One region of the Amycolatopsis sp. NBC_01480 genome, then DNA from elsewhere that is predicted to be linked to it. Evidence: riboswitches for the same ligand, from Rfam matches in the RefSeq annotation. Region 1 holds a riboswitch; each other region holds the start of a gene.
The links. A riboswitch is a leader RNA that binds a small molecule or an ion and turns the genes downstream of it on or off. The one in region 1 is predicted to bind S-adenosylmethionine.
Positions count from the first base shown of each region.

Region 2: linked by a shared signal. The riboswitch ahead of OG371_RS45915 (aminotransferase class V-fold PLP-dependent enzyme) and the one ahead of OG371_RS09225 (methionine ABC transporter ATP-binding protein) in region 1 are both predicted to bind S-adenosylmethionine.
Region 3: linked by a shared signal. The riboswitch ahead of thrC (threonine synthase) and the one ahead of OG371_RS09225 (methionine ABC transporter ATP-binding protein) in region 1 are both predicted to bind S-adenosylmethionine.

Region 1 covers NZ_CP109442.1:1,978,675-1,985,844, reverse strand. Annotated here, with positions in the region: gene OG371_RS09250 (TatD family hydrolase) at 1-475, shown strand, start outside; gene OG371_RS09245 (transglycosylase family protein) at 884-2,272, shown strand; gene rsmA (16S rRNA (adenine(1518)-N(6)/adenine(1519)-N(6))-dimethyltransferase RsmA) at 2,311-3,153, shown strand; gene OG371_RS09235 (TetR/AcrR family transcriptional regulator) at 3,166-3,759, opposite strand; gene OG371_RS09230 (hypothetical protein) at 3,820-4,062, shown strand; SAM riboswitch class I at 4,252-4,358, shown strand; gene OG371_RS09225 (methionine ABC transporter ATP-binding protein) at 4,556-5,569, shown strand; gene OG371_RS09220 (4-(cytidine 5'-diphospho)-2-C-methyl-D-erythritol kinase) at 5,807-6,763, shown strand; gene OG371_RS09215 (ABC-F family ATP-binding cassette domain-containing protein) at 6,799-7,170, shown strand, end outside.
Region 2 covers NZ_CP109442.1:9,839,760-9,846,929, forward strand. Annotated here, with positions in the region: gene lspA (signal peptidase II) at 1-331, opposite strand, end outside; gene OG371_RS45910 (hypothetical protein) at 356-1,006, opposite strand; gene OG371_RS45915 (aminotransferase class V-fold PLP-dependent enzyme) at 1,037-2,404, opposite strand; SAM riboswitch class IV at 2,445-2,559, opposite strand; gene OG371_RS45920 (potassium/proton antiporter) at 2,645-4,123, opposite strand; gene OG371_RS45925 (penicillin-binding transpeptidase domain-containing protein) at 4,295-5,926, opposite strand; gene ileS (isoleucine--tRNA ligase) at 6,108-7,170, opposite strand, start outside.
Region 3 covers NZ_CP109442.1:326,405-333,574, forward strand. Annotated here, with positions in the region: gene OG371_RS01620 (VOC family protein) at 1-152, opposite strand, end outside; gene OG371_RS01625 (DMT family transporter) at 175-1,038, opposite strand; gene rpsT (30S ribosomal protein S20) at 1,408-1,668, shown strand; gene holA (DNA polymerase III subunit delta) at 1,908-2,879, opposite strand; SAM riboswitch class I at 3,010-3,144, shown strand; gene thrC (threonine synthase) at 3,157-4,422, shown strand; gene OG371_RS01645 (ComEC/Rec2 family competence protein) at 4,490-6,868, opposite strand; gene OG371_RS01650 (hypothetical protein) at 6,865-7,170, opposite strand, start outside.

The DNA.
Region 1 (7,170 bases):
GCCGCACGACGCCCAGCAGGACGCGTTCCGCTGGCACATCGACCTCGCCAAGCGCGTGGGCAAGCCGCTGATGATCCACGACCGCGACGCGCACGAGGACGTCCTGCGCATCCTGGACGAAGAGGGCGCGCCGGACGACGTCGTCTTCCACTGCTTCTCCGGCGACGAGCACATCGCGCGCCGCTGCATCGACGCCGGCTACGTGTTGTCCTTCGCCGGCACGGTCACGTTCAAGAACGCGCGCGGTCTGCACGAGGCGGCGCGGATCTGCCCGGCGGGCCAGTACCTGGCCGAGACGGACGCGCCGTTCCTGACGCCCCACCCGTTCCGTGGGCGGCCGAACGAGCCGTACTGCGCGGCTTACACCGTCCGGCACCTCGCGGCGCTGAGGGGCGAAGGCGTCCACGAAGTCGCCGAAGCGGTCCGGACCACGGCCGAGCGGGTCTTCCGGCTCCCCGGCGGTTTCCCAGCGTGACAACGGGTTCAACACATTGCGACGTTCGGGTTCTCCGGTTCGTCCACCTGATGAGTGACGCGGGTCACGACACTCCGGGGGGTGTTTGCGCAACCCGCCGACCTCCGTTACTGTCCCGTGATCGTGCCGGTCGGTGCCGTCGAAGCGGAACCGGCTGATACGCCCACAGTCACGTCAGTGCACGTCGGGGAAGCGGGACCGAGGTTGGTACGACTCGGACCCGTGACGATGGCGCTGACTGGGGGTGTCGGACTTGAGAGGCGCGCCGCATGGCGCGTCGCGACGAAGGATGGCTGCGGAAACGCGCCCGTCCTGGGAAAGGGAACGACCCAAGTGACTGGTAGTAGGCAGGGTGGCTCGCGCCATAGGGCCGAGGACACCTTCTTCACTTCCGCTGGTTCGGTGGCCGTGCTCGACCGCGAGCTCGAAGACACCGCGTACGGGCACCTGGACTTCTCTGACGAGCTGTACGTGACGCAGCAGGACGTGCTCGCCGCGCTCGGCCCCGACGCCGACACGCTGATGGCCGAGATCGACGTCGACGTCGACGAGCTGATCCGGCTGATCAACGCCGAGACCACGATGCTGCCGCCGCTCGTCCTGCCGGACGAGGTCGCCGAGGACCGCACCGCGACGCCGCAGACCCAGAAGGTCGCCGTCGAGGAAGGCCTCATCGAGGCCACCCGCACCTGGAAGCGCCGGTTCCTCAAGGGCGCCGTGCTGGCCGTGCTGATCACCGTCGGCGGTGGCGGCGGCGCCGCCGCGCTGGCGATGAACAAGAGCGTCACGGTCGACGTCGACGGCCAGCAGCGCACCGTGCACAGCTACGGCGACACCGTGGGCGAGGTCCTCGAGGACGCCGGCCTTTCGGTCGGCGCGCACGACTCCCTCTCGCCCTCCCCGCAGGCCGCGGTCGGCGACGGCGGCGTCATCAAGCTCGAGCGCGGCCGCCAGCTGAACCTGGTCGTGGACGGCGTCTCGCGCCCCTCTTGGGTCCGCGCGAGCAGCCTCGGCGACGCGATGACCCAGCTGGGCATGGCCGACCTGGTCGCCAAGGGCGCCTGGACCTCGATGCCGGCCAGTGGCCAGCTGCCGCTCGAGGGCTCCACCGTCCAGGTCAAGACCCTCAAGCACATCACGCTCTTCGACGGCACGAACGCCCCGAGGAAGGTCACCAGCAACGCGGTGACCACCAAGGAGTTCGTCTCCGACCTCAAGATGAACCTCGGCCCGGACGACGCCGTCGAGGGTGGTCTGGACGTCTCGCTCAAGGACGGCGCCGAGGTCCACGTCAGCCGCATGGGCGTCTCGATGGTCAACCAGCAGGAGACCATCGACCCGGACGTGCAGCAGAGCGACGACCCGACCTTGGCGAAGGGCAAGACCACTGTCGTGGACCCGGGCACCCCGGGCCAGAAGATGGTCACCTACAAGGTCACCAAGAAGAACGGCGAAGAGGTCTCGCGCGAGCAGGTCTCCGAGCAGGTCCTGGTGCAGGCCAAGCCGAAGATCATCAAGGTGGGCACCATGAAGCCCGCCGACCCGGCGATCGGCGACGGCTCCGCCTGGGACCGCATCGCGCAGTGCGAGGCGACCGGCAACTGGGCCGCCAACACCGGCAACGGCTACTACGGCGGGCTCCAGTTCAACAAGAGCACCTGGGACGCCTACGGCGGCGACCAGTACGCGGCCTACCCGTACCAGGCCAGCCGCGCCCAGCAGATCGCGGTCGCGGAGAAGGTCCGCGACGCCCGTGGCGGCTACAGCGCCTGGCCGGTCTGCGGCAGCAAGGCCTGAGTTCCGCTCCCGTACCGAGGGCTCGGTAGGCTCTGCCGGTGGTTGAACTGCTGGGGCCTGCCGAGATCCGCGCGATGGCGGCCGAGCTCGACGTCCGCCCGACGAAGAAGCTCGGGCAGAACTTCGTGCACGACCCCAACACGGTTCGCCGCATCGTCGAGCTGGCCGGGGTCGGCGCGGGGGACGTCGTCCTCGAAGTCGGGCCCGGGCTGGGCTCGCTGACGCTGGGGCTGCTGGCCTCGGGCGCGGACGTCGTCGCCGTCGAGATCGATCCGGTGCTGGCCGAGCGCCTGCCGCAGACCGCGGCCGAGCGGGCCCCCGAGGCGGCCGAGCGCCTTTCCGTGCTCGGCGCGGACGCGTTGCGCGTGCGGGCCGAGGATCTGCCGGCCGCGCCCGTGTCGCTGGTCGCGAACCTGCCGTACAACGTCGCGGTGCCCGTGGTGCTGCACCTGCTGGCCGAGCTGCCCTCGCTGCGGCGGGGGCTGGTGATGGTCCAGACCGAGGTGGCCGACCGGATGGCCGCGGGCCCCGGCAGCCGCATCTACGGCGTGCCGAGCGTGAAGCTCGCCTGGTACGGCCCGGCCCGCAAGGTCGCCGCCGTGCCCCGCAACGTCTTCTGGCCGGTCCCGAACGTCGACTCGGCGCTGGTCTCCTTCGAACGGGCCGAGACGCCGGTGACCGACGTCGATCGCAAGACGTTGTTCGATCTCGTGGACGCCGCGTTTTCGCAGCGCCGCAAGACTTTGCGTGCGGCGTTGGCGGGTTGGGCCGGGTCGGCGGACCGTGCGGGTGAGCTGCTGACGGCGGCGGGGATCGACCCGCGTACCCGCGGTGAGCAGTTGGGCGTGCAGGACTTCGCACGGCTCGCGGCACAGGTCTGAACCACGGCGCCGTCAGGCTCCGGCGGTGCCGAACAACCGGTCGAGGTGGTAGTCGAGGGTGGCGATGACCTCGTCGGGCCGGTAGCGGTCGTGCAGGACGTCCAGGCCCAGCCCGGTGATGCCGGAGACGAGCAGGTTCGCCTCGTGCCGGGGGTCCGCGCCGGGCACGAGTGAAGCCGCCGGCAGCAGACCGGTCACCAGGTCCTCGATCGGTGTCCCCTCGCCGAGGAAAACCTTCGCCAGCTCAGGATCGCTGTGCGTGCGGCTGAAATACGCGATGTGCACGCGCAGCGACTGCGCGCGTTCCTCGTCCAGTGGCAGCAGTTCCGTGAGCACCGAGCGCAGTACCGCGCGCGGGCTCTCCTGCGGCAGCTCCGCGATGCGGGCCTGCGCCCGTTGCTCGCCCTGCTCGTGGAGGTAGCGCAGGGCCAGGACGAGCAGGTTGTGCTTCGTCTCGAAGTAGTACTGCACCAGCCGCAGCGAGACGCCGGCCTCGGCGGCGACCTCGCGCATGCTCACCGACTCGAGGCCGCGGGCGGCGGCGATCCGCCAGACCGCTTCGGCGATCTGACGCCGGCGCTGGTCGTGGTCCACCCGCTTGGCCATCGTGCTCCTCGGTTGTATGGTACGAGTGTATCTGATACGTCTGTATCATCAGGAGGGGACATGAACGAGGGCTGGTACCGGCTGTGGGAGGTGGTCGTCGGCGTGGTGGGCGTCCGCGCGGGCGTCGTGCCGATCCTGTCGAAGGCGTTCGGCGAGGGGAAGCCGAGCTGGCTGGCGTTTTCGAACTATCTGGACACGCCCTGGTGCTACGTGGTGGCCGCCGGCGTGATCGTCGTGGCGTTCGCGGTGCTGGCGGTGCTCGACGAGCGGCGTAAAAAAGCGCCGCCGATGAAGGATTCCTGACCGTCCACAGGGGAATCGCCCGGCAGCTCGGGTATCGGGACCCGGCCGGTCGTGTCAAGCGGCCCGACCGGTGAACCGTCCTCACGTTCCGCGATGCAGGACGGAGTGTTCCGGTATCCGGGCGCCACCACTCGTGTGATCTGCACCAACGCGCTTGCGTTCACCCAATGGGATCGGCTTTACTCGGTATGTCCATCCCGAGCGACTGAGAGACCTGGCTCGCCGAAGTCGCAGCAACCACCCTCCGCAGGGCAGGTGCTACCGCCAGGACCGATGGAGGCTGTTTCCGATGAAGAGGGTAGCCCGCCCGCTCCTGCTCACCAAGCGGCGCGTAGTCGACGAAGGTCGCCGCACGGTATGTGCGTGTCGACGCTCCATGGTCATCGCCTGATCTCTCTTCCGCTTTCTTCTTGAGCACCGTCCCTTTCGGACGGTAAATCGGTGACGCCCGGCGCGCCCTCAACGGTGCTGCGCCCCCTGCTTGGAGCCCTTTGTGATCACTGTCGAAAACGTGTCCAAATCCTTTCCCCTCAACGGAAATCCGGTCGCCGCGCTGCGTGACGTGAGCGTCGACGTGCAGGCCGGCTCCCTCTTCGGCGTGGTCGGCCCGGCCGGCTCCGGCAAGTCGACCCTCGCCCGCTGCATCGCGCTGCAGGAGCGCCCCGACCGCGGCGTCGTGCGGCTCGACGGCCTGAACACCGGCACCCTCGACGGCCGCCGGCTGCGTGAGGTCCGCCGCCAGCTCGGTGTCGTCGGCACCAAGCCGGAGCTGCTGGCCGAGCGCACCGTGGCCGGCAACATCGCGACCCCGCTGGAGCAGCTGGGCGTCGACGGCCCGCAGCGCCGCAGCCGCGTCGGCTCGCTGCTCGACCTGGCCGGGCTGACCGCGCGGGCCGCCCAGCACCCGGGTGAGCTGACCGACGGCCAGCTGCGCCGGGTCGCCGTGGCCAAGGCGCTCGCGGCCGGACCGGCCGTGCTGCTCGCCGACGACCCGACCGCGGGCATCGCCCCGGAGGAGGCCGGCGCCGTGCTGGCCGTGCTCGACCGGGCGCGCGCCGAGCTGGGCGTCACGGTGCTGGTGACCACGCAGGACGCGGGCGTCGTCCGCCGGGTCTGCGACGACGTCGCGGTGCTGGAGGAAGGCGCCATCGTCGAGCGCGGCACGGTGCTCGACCTGATCGCGTCGCCGGGCAGCTGGACCGCGCAGGCGGTGCTGCCGGCGATCGAGACGACCCGGGCGCAGGCCGCGAAGTACGACCGCTCGGCCGACGTGGTGCTGATCGGCTTCGCGTCGGTGGGCGCGTTGCTGCCCGAGGCGGCCGGCCGGTTCGACGTCGAGCTCGCCACCATCGGCGGCGGCCTGACCCGCATCGGCGACACCCCGATCGGCCGCTTCCGCCTCGGCGTCCGCGGCGAGCGGGCCGACGCCGCGCTGGCGTGGATCGCCGACCGCGGCGCCCACGTGACCCACACCGCGCGCGGCCCGCAGAGCGTCGTCGCCGCCTGACCCTCTTCCGGCAGTCTCCGTCAAGGCCTCCTTACCCGCGTCGGACGCGGGTAAGGAGGCCTTGACGCCACTTCTGTCCGGGGAACACGGCCACGCGTCCGGAGATTTGGGACGGCTGTCCGGCCGGTCGGGTTGCCGAACGCGACGGCCCGGGTACGGAAGGTCCGGCGGCCGCCCGGCTTTTCTCCTGGTGGCCAGCCGAACGGCCCGGCCACGTAGGCTGGATGGGTGCTCGCAGTGGTTCCTCCCCCAGTCACCGTCCGGGTCCCGGCCAAGGTCAATCTGCACCTGGCGGTCGGCGACCCGCGTGCGGACGGTTTCCATGAGCTGGTCACCGTGTTCCAGGCGCTTTCGCTGACGGACGAGGTCACCGTCGCGGCCACCGACGAGCCCGGGCTCGAGGTCTACGGCGAGGGGGAGGGCACGGTGCCCACCGACGCCACGAACCTCGCCTGGCGCGCGGCGCAGGAGCTGGCCGCGTACGCCGGCCGTCCGGACGAAGATCCGAAGGTGCGCATCGTGCTGCGCAAGGGGATCCCGGTCGCGGGCGGGATGGCGGGCGGCAGCGCGGACGCGGCGGCGACCCTGGTGGGCCTGGCTTCGCTGTGGAAGCTCGACATCACCCGCGACGAGCTGGCCGCGATCGCGGGCAAGCTGGGCAGCGACGTGCCTTTCGCGCTGTACGGCGGCACTGCGCTCGGGACCGGACGCGGCGAGCAGCTCGTGCCGGTGCTCTCGCGGCACACGTTCCACTGGGTGCTCGCGTTCGACCACAAGGGCCTCTCCACGCCGAAGGTGTTCGGCGAACTCGACCGGCTGCGCACGGAGGGCAAACCGCCGCGCATCGGCTCGCACACGCCCGTGGTCGAGGCGCTCGCTTCCGGCGACCCGCGGCAGCTCGCGTTGCTGCTGGGCAACGACCTCCAGGCCGCGGCCGTCTCGCTGCGGCCGGGCCTGCGGCGCACGCTGCGCGCGGGCGTGAACGCGGGCGCGCTGGCCGGCTGCGTTTCCGGCTCGGGCCCGACGTGCGCCTTCCTCTGCGTCGACGCGCAGGCGGCCGTGGAAGTGGCCGCCGAGCTGTCCGGCGCCGGGGTGTGCCGCACGGTGCGGGTCGCGCACGGGCCGGTGCCCGGCGCGCGGGTGGTCGGCGGCGACGACGCGCCGCGCAGCACGCCGCCGCGCGTGCACGCCTGAGCTTTTACTGAACTGTCCACTGTGGAAGGGATCGGATGGCCAACCTGGTCAACCTGGAGTCGGTGAGCAAGTCCTACGGGGTGAAGCCGCTGCTGGACAAGGTTTCCCTCGGCGTCGCCGAAGGACAGCGCATCGGCGTGGTCGGCCTCAACGGCGGTGGCAAGACCACCTTGCTGGAGGTCCTCTCAGGACTGAGCGAGCCGGACGACGGGCGCGTCAGCCACGTGCGCGGGCTGCGGATGGCCGTGGTCACGCAGCGCACCGAGCTGCCCGAGGGCAGCACGGTCGGCGATGTCGTGCTGGCCCGCTACGGCGCCGAGCACGAGTGGGCCGCCGACGCCCGCGTCCGGTCCATTGTGGACGGCCTCGGGATCACCGCGATCGGGCTGGACAAGGCGACCGCCACG
Region 2 (7,170 bases), 2.2 Mb from region 1:
CCGCGACCAGCGCGAGCACCCAGGTCATGCCGGTGGCCATGGAGAACGCGGCGCCCGGGTTCCGGATCACCTGCAGGTAGATCAGCCCGCCGAGGATGCGGACCGGCTCCTTGCCCTCCAGGTTCGCCGCGACCAGGTTCTTCGTCACCAGGTCGATCACCCAGATCACCACGGCGACGGCGAACACCAGCCCGACCCGGCGCTTGGGCAGCGGGGCGGCGGCCGGCTCGGCCTCGGGTTCCGGCGGCGCCACGGCCTCGGCCGGAGCCGGTTCGGGGGCCTCGGCAGGCTTCGCGACGTCGTGTTCAGAGGAGGAGGGCTCGGTGCTCACCCGACCATTGTCCACGTTACGGGCTCAGCCGGTCCCGGCGGCAGGCCGCGGACGCCACTTCGCGGGCCCGGCGACCGCCGCGAACGCCGCCGCCAGCAGCACCGCGCCCGACAGCACGACCCCGGCGGGTGACGGCATGAGCACCGCGGCGAGCACCGCGAACAGCACCGAAACGACTGCGACGAACACGCTCCGTTCGTACCAGGCGAGCAGCAGCAGCCCGAGCGCCGCGAGCGCCGGGCCGCGCATCGCCGACGGGAGGCCGAACTGCGTGAACGCGAGCAGGTCGAGCAGCGGCACGGCCAGCACCCCGCCCACCAGCACCAGCACGAACCGGCCGGTGCGGTAGGGCGTCCCGGCCCGGGGGGCGGCGACCGCGTAGCCGGCCAGGACGGCCGCCACCACCAGCGCGAGCATGATCAGCCAGCTGTTCGACGGCGCGAATCCCGCGGGCACGGACGTCGCCGGGACCAGGGGCGGCTGGCTATAGGCGTGCACCGATCCGGGTCCGCCCACGAGCTGCTGCGTGGTAAAGCCCGCATCCCCCTTGACGGCCACCGCGACGTCGTAGGACACCGGCCGGTTCTGCGCGGTGGCAAGCTGCACGCCGGTCACCGCCAGCTCGGCGAAACCCAGCAGGGCCAATGGAAACGCGTACCGCGGCACCTTCCCCATCGGCCCGACCCTAGCGGACCGGCCGGGTGCTCAGGAGCAGAACGGAGGAAGCTCGCGCGGGTCCCCGACGGGCGCCCAGCGGCCGTCCACCTTCTCGTACTGCCAGCGCGCGCCACGGGCCGCGATCTGACGGAGAGCAAGCACCAGGCGGTCCACGTGCTCCGCCGTGCTGCCGAGGCCGAGGCTGACGCGCACGGCCTGCTGCCCTTCGCCGCCGGCCACGCCGATCAGGCGCTTCGTGGCGACGTGCGCGCAGAAGGCGCCGTCGCGGACGCCGATGCCGTACTCGGCCGAAAGCACCGCGGCGAGCCAGCCGGGCTCGAAGCCGTCGACCACAAAGCTCACCGTGCCGACCCGGTCGACCGGCGCGTCGAACAGCCGCAGCTCGGCGCAGCCGGGGATGCCGGCCAGGCCCTTGCGCAGCCGCTCCAGCAGCTCGGCCTCGTGCTCGCCGACGGCGTCCCACTGCGCGGCCAGCTGCTCGCACGCGACCCCGAGCGCATACACGCCCACGGTGTTCGGCGAGCCCGCCTCGTGCCGCTCCGGCCCGGAATTCCAGACCACGGCCTCCTCGGTGACCAGCTTGGTCGCGCCGCCGCCGGCGAGGTACGGCGGGGCGGCGCGCAGCCAGTCCGCGCGGCCGATCAGCGCGCCGGCGCCGAACGGCGCGTACAGCTTGTGGCCCGACAGCGCGACGTAGTCCACGTCCAGCTCCCGCAGCGAGATGCGGCGGTGCGGCGCGAGCTGGGCCGCGTCGAGCGCGATGCGGGCGCCGTGTTTCCGTGCCACCGCGGCGATCTCGGCCACCGGGAGCAGCTCACCGGTCACATTGGACGCCCCGGTCACCACCACCAGCCGCGGGCCCTGCGGGCAGTCCGCGAGCGCTTCGTCCACAACGGACACTGCGGCGAGCCGCGTGCGCGGGAGGCTGACGCGGCGGACGTTCCGGCCTCGCCACGGCAGCAGCGCGGCGTGGTGCTCGGTGTCGAACACGACCACGGAAGTGTTCTGCGGCAAGGAACGGGCCAGCAGGTTGAACGAATCCGTGGTGTTGCGCGTGAACACGACGGTGTCGGTGCCGCGCGCGTCGACGAAGCGGCGAAGGATGTCGCGGGTGCGCTCGTACAGCCGCGTCGAGACCTGCGACGCGAAGCCCGCGCCACGGTGGACACTCGCGTACCAGGGCAGGAACTCGTCGACGGCCGTGCGCACCGCGTCCAGGCAGGGCGCGCTGGCGGCGTGGTCGAGGTTCGCGTAGCCGATCTCGCCGCCGGTCACCAGCGGCACCCGCAGGCTCGCCCCGGCGACAGCCGGGATCGCCTGGGGCGCAACGGTTTCAGCGGCTTCGGTGGCTTCGGTGGCTTCGGTGGTGCAGGAGCGATCGAGGGCGAGAGTCATGAGGGTGCCTCCTCGGCAGTCCGGGGGACCCCCGGCGAGGGGCCCGCGCTTGCCTGCCGCAGTACGCGACCGGCCTGGTCCTCACCCGGGGCACCCCACCGCGGTAGGAGGGTTGCCGGCCAGCAAGCCGGGGCTTCGCGCTGGCACTCATGACCTGTTTTCGAAGGTAACCGAACGGAGTGGGTGCAAGCCAGCCCCGTCCCGCGATCTGAGACCGCGGTCACACGTCCGGCGGAACGGTCAGCGGCCGTCTTCGCCGCGCCAGCGGGCCAGGCGCCCGGCCCGGTCCACGGCGCGGATCCGCCGCTCCACCGCGTCGCGGACACTCGCGGTGGTCACCACCAGAAGCTGGTCCTCCACCTGCAAGCGGCTCGTTTTCTGCGGCGTGAAACCCGCGCCGGATCGGACGATCAGGCTCACCGTGGCGCCGACCGGCAACCCCAGCTCCGAGATGTACACGCCGTGCAGCTTCGAGCCCTTCTGGATGCGCACCTGGAGCAGCTCGGCGCCCAGCTCGTCCAGCGGCGCGGCGTCGACCTCGATCTCGTGGGCCTCGGCCGGCTTGGCCAGGCCCAGCAGCCGGGCGAACGGGGCGAGCGTGGCGCCCTGCAGCAGCGTCAGCACGATGACCAGCACGAACACCGCGTCGACCAGCTGTTCGGCGCCCGGCACGCCCTCGGACAGCGGGATCATCGCGAGCACGATCGGCACCGCCCCGCGCAGCCCGGCCCAGGACAGGAACGCCTGTTCCCGCCAGGGCAGCCGGAACGGCAGCAGCGAGAGCACCACCGACAGCGGCCGCGCGAGCAGCAGCACCACCGCGCCCGCGACCAGGCCGGGCACCAGCGTCTCCAGCAGCCGGCTCGGCGAGGCGAACAGGCCGAGCAGCACGAACAGCCCGATCTGCGCGAGCCAGCCGAGCCCTTCGGCGAACGAGAGCGTGTCGGACCGGTGCGGCAGCTTGGAATTGCCCAGCACCAGCCCGGCGACGTACGTGGCGAGCAGGCCCGAAGCGTGCGCCAGCTGCCCGGACGAGTAGGCCACCACGCACACCGCGACCGTCGCCAGCGGGTACAGGCCGGTGGCCGGCAACGCGGCCCGCCGCAGCGCCATCGCGCCCAGCCAGCCGAACAGCAGGCCGATGGCCAAACCTGCGGCCAGCTCGTAAATTACCAACAGCGGCAACGACCAGTCCACTGTGTCCCCGGACGCGAGCACGACCACGGCGATGTACGCGGGCGCGTCGTTGATGCCGGACTCCAGCTCCAGCGTGCCGACGATCCGCTTGCCCACCCCGGCCGAGCGCAGCACCGAGAACACCGCCGCGGCGTCGGTCGACGCGAGCACCGCGCCCCACAGCAGCGCGAGCCGCCAGTCGAGGCCCAGCAGCCAGTGCAGCGCGGCGCCGGTGATCGCGACGCTCAGCACAACGGCCACTGTGGACAGTACGATTCCACGCCCCAGCGAGGGTTTCACCGCGGACCAGCGCGTGGTCAGGCCGCCCTCGGTGAGGATCATGACCAGCGCGGCCAGGCCGAGCGACTGGGTCAGGGCGGGGTTGTCGAACCGGATGCCGAACCCGGATTCGCCCAGCACCACGCCGATCGCGAGGTAGAGCAGCAGCGAAGGGAACCCGAGCCGGATCGAGACGCGCACCGCGACGACGGACGCGAGCAGCACCACCCCGCCGACTCCCAGAAGCACGGGAAGCTGGTCCATCGTCCGCTCCCTCCGGGTCTCCGGCGTCCAGGATAGTAAGCGGGGGCCTTCACTCCTTCGTGTACCACCGGATAATTCGGACAAGTGGCCGTGCTAGGACGCCCGGGCGGCACCGAGCGTCGTGGGACCACCACTCAGCGCGGTGCTTCTCTGTCCATTAACGACAGTCGGCTACTTCACCCCGGCCAGGAACTTCGCGCCCAGCGTGACCGCGGGGCCGGAATCGTTGGCGCCCTCCAGGAAAACCACGAAGGCGACGTCGCCGCGGTAGCCGGTGAACCAGCCGTGGGCCTCGGCGCCGGAGCCGAACTGGGCGGTGCCGGTCTTGCCGAAGACGGTGCCGGAGCGGGACAACCCGGTCGCGGTGCCACCGGTGACCACCTCCCGCATCATCGTGCGCACCGAAGCCAGCACGCTAGCGGGCGGCGCGGTGTAACGCGTCGACACCTTGGTCGCCAGGTCCGGGTCCGACCACAGGCTCGGCGTCACGGCCTTGCCCGCCGCCACCGTCGCGGCCATCAGCGCCTCGCCGAACGGGCTGACCTGCACCGTGCCCTGCCCGATGCCGTCCTCGACCTGCTCGTCGGCGCCCGCGGCCGCGACCACCTTGCCGGTTTCGGTGGCGACGCCCGGGATGTCGAAGTCCGCGTTCAGGCCGAACTGGCTGGCCGCCTTCGCCAGCCCGTCGGCAGGCAGCTGCGACGCCAGGGTCCCGAACGTGGTGTTGCACGACTTCGCGAACGCCCGGTGCATCGGCACCGTGCCCAGGTCGAAGCCCTCGTTGGAGATGGTCCGGGTGCCGATCCGCGCGGTCAGCGGGCACGGCAGCGACGCGTCCGGGGTGGCGATCCCGGCCTCCAGCGCGGCCGTCGCCGTCGCGATCTTGAACGTCGAGCCGGGCGCGTACAGCCCGCTCAGCGCCGACGGCCCGGTCCCGGCCGCGGCGTTCTGCGCCACCGCCAGCACCCCGCCGGTCGACGGCTGGATCGCCACGATCAGGGCCTTGCCGCCGAAGCCGTCCACGGCCGTCTGCGCCGCCGACTCGACCGCGACGCTCAGCGTGGACTTCAGCGCCGGCGTCCCGCTGGTGGTCTTGCCGAACAGCGTCTCCAGGTTCTTGCCCGACGTGTCCACCCGCTCGACCGCGAACGCGTCCGAGGAGGTGGCGCGGACCTGCCCGGTCAGCGCCGTCTGGAGCAGCGGGAACGCCGCTCCGTCGGCCATCCGGGTGCCGCCGGGGCCGCTCGTCAGGATCGGCTTGCCGTCGCGGTCGACCACCGCGGGCTCGTCCCCCGACGAGGTCGCGACGACCAGGCGCTGCCCGGCCTGCAGCTTCGGCTGGAGGGCCGCGGGCGTCCAGTGCACCCGCCATTCCGGGCCGGACCGCACGACGTCGAACGAACCGTCGTAGGACCACACGTGGCCGGCGCCGAGCGTCCAGGTCATGGTGTACGCGGCGGACGCCTTGTCCCCCGCGGGCGCGCCGACCGTGCCGAGCTTGGCCTGCATCCCGGTCGGCTTCAACGTGGCCCAGGCGTCGCGCAGGACGGCGGCCGAGCCGGACGGGTCGTCGGTCAGCCGGCTCGCGCCGTCGGTGTCGCTCGAGGACAGCGCCTTCAGGTACTGGTCCGCCGCCGAGGTCGGATCGGGCGCCTGCACCACGTCCGAGGCCGGAGCCTGTCCTGGTGAGGACGCTGCCGGAGCCGGGCTCCCGCCGCTGAGCAGGACCACCGCTGCCACCACGATCGCGACCACCGCGACGGCGCCGCCGATCAGCACGCCTCTTTTGCCCGCAGGACTCACCGTGAACTCTCCCCCTGGCCCGTGCGGCGTTCGCGCACCCGGCCCAGCTTGCCCATCGCTCGGCGGCTCAGAGCGTTACCCGGCGACACCCGCTCCGCACCAGGACACCGGCCCTGAAGGCCACCATGAGGGACGTATATGCCCTCATGGTGGCCTTCAGGGCGCAGGGAAGAGGCCGGGGTCAGGCCTTGGCGACCGCCACGCGCACCTTCACGCCTTCGCCGACCGTGCCCTCGAAGCCGCCGGACGCCTCGCCGTAGGACACCGCCGTGGCCAACGTCTCGGCCGCGACGAACTCCTCGTGCTTGCGCACGGCCGCGACCGTGGCCTCCGGCGCGTCGATCACCAGCGTGATGCGGTCCGCGACGTCGAGGTCCGCGTCGCGCCGGGCCTGCTGCACCACACGCACCAGGTCACGGGCCACGCCCTCGTCGGCGAGGTCGGCGGTGACCTCGGTGTCCAGCACGACCAGCCCGGACCCACCGGGCAGCTCGGCCGCCGCGCCGCCGTCCTTGGCGACCAGACGGCGGTCGTACTCGCTGTCGAGCAGCTCGACGCCCGCGGCCACGACCGCGCCGCCGGGGCCGGTGGTCCAGTCGCCCGCCTTGACCGCCTTGATCACCTGCTGCACGGTCTTGCCCAGCCGCGGCCCGGCCGCCCGCGCGTTGACCGCGACCTCGAACTCGCCGTGCGCGGCCACATCGGCGGTCAGCTCCACGGACTTGACGTTCACCTCGTCGCGCAGGATGTCGGTGAACTCGCGCAGCGCCTCGACGTCGCCCGCCGCCACCACCAGTCGCGCCAGCGGCAGCCGCACGCGCAGCTTGTTCGCCTTGCGCAAGGAAAGCGCCGAGGACGCCACCTGGCGCACCCGGTCCATCGAGGTCACCAGCGCCGCGTCGGACGGCAGGTCGAGCGCGTTCGGCCAGTCCGTCAGGTGCACCGAGCGGCCGCCGGTCAGCCCGCGCCACACCGTTTCCGTGGTCAGCGGCAGCAGCGGCGCGACGACGCGGCAGGTCACCTCGAGCACGGTGTGCAGGGTGTCGATCGCGTCCTGCTCCCCTGCCCAGAAGCGGTCCCGCGAGCGCCGCACGTACCAGTTCGTGAGCACCTCGAGGAAATCACGCACGGTCTGGCAGGCGCCGGCGATGTCGTAGTTGTCCAGCGCGTACTCGACGTCGGTGACCAGCTCGTGGGTCTTGGCCAGCACGTACCGGTCGAGCAGGTGCGGGGAATCCGTGCGC
Region 3 (7,170 bases), 1.7 Mb from region 1:
CCGACCACCTCGATCGACCCGCCGCCGGCGAAGAAGACCGTGCCGCCGGGGAACTCCTTGTCGATCGCGAGCCCCAGCGTGTCGCGGTAGAACGCGGTGGCGGCGTCCAGGTCACGGGGGTGGATCAGCACGCGGCTGCTCAGTACTTCCATGGTTACTCCCTACCCGAGTGGTTCAGGCCACCGCAATCGCGGCGATGCCGGCCAGCACCACCAGCGAACCGGCCAGCCGGCGCGCGGCGTTGCGCTCGCCGAGGACCAGCCACGCCGCGACGCCGCCCACCACGATCGACAGCTCCCGCGCCGGGGCGACCAGGCTGACCGGCGCGATCCGCAGCGCGTACAGCACAAGCAGGTACGCCGCCGGCGACAGCAGCCCGACGATCAGCACCTCCTTGCGGTGCTCCCGCCACAGCCGGCCGACCTCGGCGCGGCCGCGGTAGGCCGTCGGGGCCAGCAGCAGGCTCTGGCCGATCGCGCCGCCGCCGAAGTAGACCAGCGGCGGGACGCCCAGCGTGGTCACGGAGCGGGCGTCCCAGAGCGTGTACGCGGCGATGACGGCGCCGGTGAGCACGCCGTAGAAGACGCCGGCGCGGCGCGCGGCCCGGTCCGCCGTGCCGCCGCCGATGCTGATCACCAGCACGCCGGCGATCACCAGGAACGCGCCGATCAGGCCCCACACGCCGGGGTGCTCGTGCAGCACCAGGACGGCGGCGAGCACGGACAGCAGCGGCCCGGTGCCGCGCGCCAGCGGGTAGACGATCGACAGGTCGCCGACGACGTAACCGCGCTGCAGCACGATGCCGTACGCGATGTGCATCACGGCCGTCACGGCGGCGGCGATCAGCCAGCTCCACTGTGGACGTTCCGGCTCGACGACGAGCGCGACGGCGACTGCCGGGGCCATCGCGACGGCCGAAACGGTGTAGTAGAGCCAGACGAAGCGCGGCCCGCCGAAGGTGACGCGCTTGGCGGCGAGGTTCCACGCCGCGTGCACGAAGGCGGCGACGAGGACGAGCGACAGAGCTGTGGTGTTCACCGGACCCCTTAAGGGTCTTTCGCGCGCGCGAAAGACCGGGTCCTCCAGGCTTTTGTCCCGTCAGATGAACGGCAGGGCTTCCGGCTCCGCCGATGGTGCCGCTCGGACCTGTCCCACCGGCCCTCGTTGTGGGTGGGCCCGCGCGAGGCGGGCCGCGGGCGGTGGCGGAACCCTAGGCACTAGCAGGTCCCACCGTAGCCGAACCGATCACCGCGGGGCGGCCGCGGGGGTCCGGAGCAGGGCTGTTAGGCTTTCCCGCTGTTGCCGTGCGGCATTCCGTCATGGAGGAAACCCGGCCGCGCCCCTCGCGGGCGCACGGGGCCACTTCGACGCGGCAGCGACCTCACCGAGAGACACAGGAGCGCCCCCGTGGCCAACATCAAGTCCCAGATCAAGCGCATCACCACCAACGAGAAGGCCCGCCAGCGCAACCTGGCGATCCGGTCCTCGGTGAAGACCGCGATCCGCAAGTTCCGCGACGCCGCCGACTCGGGCGACAAGGCCAAGGCCGTCGAGGCGCAGCGCGACGCCGCCAAGAAGCTCGACAAGGCCGTCACCAAGGGCGTCATCCACGCCAACCAGGCCGCGAACAAGAAGTCCGCGATCGCCAAGCGCGTGAACTCGCTCTGATTTCCGGCTCTTCTCTTCGGAAGGGGCCCGGTGACCACTGGTCGCCGGGCCCCTTCCGCGTGTTCGGGGCTTGCTCTTCGCGTGGGCTGGCTCGGTGTTCGCCCTTGGCGGCTGGTCACCTCGGTGACCACTGGTCGCCAGATTCTTTTCGCATGTTCGGGGCTCGCTTCGCCTGGGCCTGTCGATGCGGGTCACCGGGCCCATCTCGCGTGGCCGGGGTGTGCTGCGCCTGAGCTGGCTCAGTGTTCGCCCTTGGCGGCGACGACCTCGGTGACCGCACGCTCCAGCGCGTAGTCCGCGTCGGCGGCGGCGCCCTTGACCTCGGCGTTCAGGCGGGCCACCACGCGCATCGCGGTGGCGAGCCCGTCCTGGCCCCAGCCGCGGGACTGGCCCTGCGCCTTGCGGATCTTCCACGGCGGCATGCCCAGCTCGCCCGCCATCTGGTTCGGGTTGCCGCGGCCTGCCGCCGAGACGCGCGCGATGGTGCGGACCGCGTCCGCCAGCGCGTCGGCCACCAGGACGTGCGGGACACCCAGCTGCATGGCCCAGCGCAACGACTCCAGCGCCGCCCCGCGGTCGCCCGAAACGGCCTTCTCCGCCACCGCGAAGCCGGTCACGTCGGCGCGGCCGGTGTGGTAGCGCCGGACCGCCTGCTCGTCCACGACGCCCCCGGCGTCGGCGACCAGCTGTGTCGCCGCGGAGGACAGCTCGCGCAGGTCCGAGCCGACGGTGTCGAGCAGCGCCATCACCCCGGCGGCGTCGATCTTCCCGCCGGAGCGGCGCACTTCGTTGCGCACGAACGATTCCCGCTCGGCGGGCTTGGTCAGCTTCGGGCACTCGATGATCTCGGCACCCGCCTTTTTCAACGCCGCGGGCAGCGCTTTCGCCGCCTTGCTCCGGCCCCCGCCGCTGTGCACGACGACCAGGACGATGCCGTCCGCCGGCGAAGCGATGTACGCCAGCACGGCGTCGGCGAGCTCCTGCGAAATGTCCTGCGCCGAGTCCAAAACGATCACCCGTCCCTCGCTGAACAGCGAAGGACTCACCAGCTCGGCCAGCACCGGCGGTGTGAGTTCGGACACCCGGTTGCGGGTCAGATCGGCCGTCGGGTCGGCCGCCCTCGCGGCGTCCAGCGCGGCCCGGACGGCCCGTTCGATGAGCAGTTCTTCCTCGCCGATGACGAGCTGGAGCGGCGCGGGGGCGGTGGTCACCCGGCCATCCTCTCACTCGTCCGGCCGCCGGCCCGTCCCGGTGACGGGGCGGGCACCGTGGCACGAGGTGATCGCCATGTCGTACGGTGTAGCCGAGGCAGCGCCCGCGAGCGCGCCGACAACTGAATACCGCTCATCCAGAGGGGCAGAGGGATACGGCCCGACGAAGCCCCGGCAACCGGCGTACAGCCTGTCATTCCGCGATCGCGGGATAGCTGACGACCACGGTGCCAATTCCGGCCCGCTTCGGCGGGGCAGATGAGGAAGGAACCTCGTGATGACCGTTACCCTCGGAACGACCTCCGCCAGCAAGACCGTGGACCTCGGGCCCGCCGTCGAACTGGTGTCGAAGGAAGAGGGCCACCGGCAGCCGCTCGCCCCGGAGTTCGTCTCCGCCGAGGACTTCTCACCGCTCGAGGTCGCCTACGACTTCGGCCGCGTGCGCCGCGAGGACATCGAAGCCGGGCCGAACAACATCTGGCGCTACAAGAAGCTCCTGCCCGTCCCCTCGAACGTCGAGGAGATCCCCAACACCGAGCCCGGCGGCACCCGCCTGGTGCGCGCCGACCGGCTCGCGAAGGCGCTGGGCCTCAAGCGCGTGTGGGTCAAGGACGACACCGGCAACCCGACGCACTCGTTCAAGGACCGCGTGGTCGCCGTCGCGCTGGCCGCCGCCCGCGAGTTCGGCTTCGAGGTGCTGGCCTGTCCGTCCACCGGAAACCTCGCCAACGCGGTCGCCGCCGCGGCCGCGCGCGCCGGCTGGCAGTCGGTGGTGCTGATCCCGAAGACGTTGGAGCGGGCCAAGATCCTCACCACCGCGGTGTACGACGGCGCGCTGATCGCCGTGGACGGCAACTACGACGACGTCAACCGCCTCGCCACCGAGCTGGCCGCCGAGCACGCCTCGTGGGCCTTCGTGAACGTCAACGTCCGCCCGTACTACTCCGAGGGCTCGAAAACGCTCGCCTTCGAGGTCGCCGAGCAGCTCGGCTGGCGCATCCCGCAGCAGATCGTGGTCCCGATCGCCTCGGGCTCGCAGCTGACCAAGGTGGACAAGGGATTCCGCGAGCTCGGCCAGCTCGGCCTGGTGGAAGCCAGCCCGTACAAGGTGTTCGGCGCCCAGGCCACCGGCTGCTCCCCCGTCTCGGCCGCGTTCCGCGCGGGCCACGACGTGGTCCAGCCGGTGAAGCCGGACACCATCGCCCGCTCGCTGGCGATCGGCAACCCGGCCGACGGCCCGTACGTGCTCGACGTGGTCAACCGCACCGGCGGCGCGATCGAGGACGTCAGCGACGAGGAGGTCGTGGAGGGCATCCGGCTGCTCGCGCGCACCGAAGGCATCTTCACCGAGACCGCGGGCGGCGTCACCGTCGCCACCGCGAAGAAACTGGTGGAGACTGGCAAGCTCGACCCCGACGCCGAAACCGTCCTGCTCATCACCGGCGACGGCCTCAAGACCCTGGACGCCGTCGAAGGCCACATCGGCCCGAAGGCGACCGTGCCGCCATCCGCCGAAGCGGTCAGCAAGGCACTCGGTTTCTGACCTCGGTAGTGGAGGACTCCTTGCCTAACTTGAGAGTAGGCAAGGAGTCCTCCGTTGCCGCGCGGGGCTAGTGGGGCGGTCCACGGGGCTCACCACGGCGGGCGATCGCCGGTCCGCCTTCGCCTGGGAGCACGGCGGTGTCACCGTCCACATCGGTCCGGGTGACCAGGGCACCCAGGGACTTCAGTACGTCCATAGTGGACTGGCTCGGGTGGCCGTAGCTGTTGCCCGCGCCCACACTCACCAGCGCTGCCCGCGGGGCCGCCGCGGAGAGGAAGCCCGGTAGCGAGAAGCGCGAGCCGTGGTGGGGCACCTTCAGGATGTCGGCGCGGAGGTCGGCGCCGTCGCCGAGCAAGTCGGCCTGGGCGGCCAATTCCACGTCTCCCGGCAGGAGCACCCGGCCCGCGGGGGTCTCCGCCCGCAGGACGACCGAGCTGTTGTTGATCATCGTGCCGTCCTGCTGCGTGGGCGAGCGAGCCGTGACATAGCGCGGGCCGAGCACGTCGAGCGTGAGGCCCGGCCAGGACAGCCGCTGGCCCTGGCTCAGCTCCAGCAACGGCACGCCGCGCCGGCCGGTTTCGCGTGAGACCTGCTGCCACGCCCAGCCCGGCGCGCGGCCGGGGCCGACCGCGATCGCGCCGACGGACCGGCCCTCGAACACCGACGCCAGCCCGCCGGTGTGGTCGGCGTGCAGGTGGGACAGCACCACCAGCGGGACCCGGTCGACGCCGAGCCGCCGCAGGCATTCGTCGACCGGGCCCGGCTCCGGACCGGTGTCGACGACCACGGCCCGCCCGGGCTCGGAAGTGGCCAGTACCAAGGCATCGCCCTGGCCGACGTCGCACTCCACCACCGCCCAGCCCGCCGGCGGCCAGCCGGGCGTAAGCACCCGGGCCGGCACCACGGTCAGCAGGACCGCGACCAGCGTCACGGCGACCAGCAGCCGCACCCGGCGGAACCGCAGCGCGAAGACCGCGACGACCAGCAGCCCGGCCGCGCAGAGCCCGCCCCACCAGCCGCCGGGCCAGTCGAGCACGGCCCCCGGCGCGCGGGCGCCGTGCCGGGCCACCGTGATCAGCCAGCGGGCCTCGGGATCGGCGAGGTGGACCAGCAGGCGCCCGGCGCCCGGCCACCACGGGCCGACGACGGTGGCCAGCACGCCGAGCACCGTCACCGGCGCCACGACCGGCGCGGCCAGCACGTTCGTGACCACCGAGACCAGGCTCACCGTGCCCGCCATGCCCGCGATCACCGGGGCGGTGACGACAAACGCCGCGAGCGGCACCGCCATGCCCTCCGCGTACCCGGGCGGGATTCCCCGGCGTACCAAGGAATCCGCCCAGCGCGGTGCGAGCAGGACCAGTCCGGCCGTGGCAAGAACGGACAAGGCGAACCCGAAGTCCGCCGCCATCGCCGGGTCCCAGGCCACCAGCAGGCAGACCGCGAAGGCGAGCGCGGGCAGGGCGGATCCCCGCCGTCCGAGTGCCAGCGCCAGCAGCCCGACGCCGCCCATCAGCCCGGCCCGCAGCACACTCGGCGCCGGGCCGACGAGTACGAGGAAGCCGAGCAGGCACGAGCCCGCCGCGACCGCCGACAGCCGCGGGCCGGCGCGCAGCAGACGGAACAGCAGGAGGACCGCGCCGCAGACCACAGCGACGTTTCCGCCGCTCACGGCCATCAGGTGGGTGAGCCCGGAGTCCTTGAACTCGCGCTCGACCTGTTGCGGCAACGCGCTCGTGTCGCCCAGCACCAGGCCCGGCAGCAGGCCGGCGGGCTCATCCGGCAGCACCGTGCACAGCCGGTGCAGCCCGGACCGCAGCGCCGAAGCCGCGCGTTGCCACCAGGGCGCCTCGCCGATGGCCGTCGGAGCTTCGCGCACGTACAGCACCGCGGACGTCAAGTCGCCACCGCGCGCCGGGGCAAGCTGGCCGGAGGCTGTCACTTCCTGCCCGGGCAACAGATCCGCCCACCCTGCGGCCGGGGCGAGCAGCAGCACTCGCCCGGTGGACGCAGCCGGTTGATCGTCCACTGTGGCCGATCGAACTTCGGTTTCCACGACTACGGAACGCGTTCCTGCCTGCTGGTCGGCGTATCCCGCGCTGTGAATCGGGCGCGGCCGCTCGGTGACCTCCACGCGCAGCACGGCGGCGCGCCCATGCTGGGCTGCCGGAACCAGAGCTTCCTGCTCGACGGCTCGGATCCGCAGTGCGCCGGGACCCGCCACGACGAGGCCGAGCAGCAGCAGTGCGCCTGCGGCTCCCAGCAGGTGGCCGCGGCCGCGCACCAGCAGCAGCACTGAGAGGGCCACCGCCACCACGCCGGTGACGAGTGCGACCCACCAGCCGAGCCGCAGACCGGCGAGCGTTCCGCCCCAGGCGGCCAGCGCGGCCGGGACGAGGCGGAAGTCCTGGTTGCGCCACGCCGGGACGACCTCCGGCTCGGTCATCCGACGCTCACCTGCTCACGTAGCTTGCCGAACTTGCTCTCGCCGATGCCGTCGACGTCGCGGAGTTGCTCGACAGTGACGAGCACGGCCCACCAACCCAGCCGCAGACCGACGGGCGTCCCGCCCCAAGCCAGCGCCACCGGGACCAGACGGAAATCCTGGTCACGCCACATCGGGACGACCTCCGGCTGACGCAGCTCGCCGAACCTGCTCTCGCCAATGCCATCTACGGCACGAACCTGCTCGACACTGACGAGCACGGCCCGCCAGTCCAGCCGCAAACCGGCGAGCCTCCCGACCCA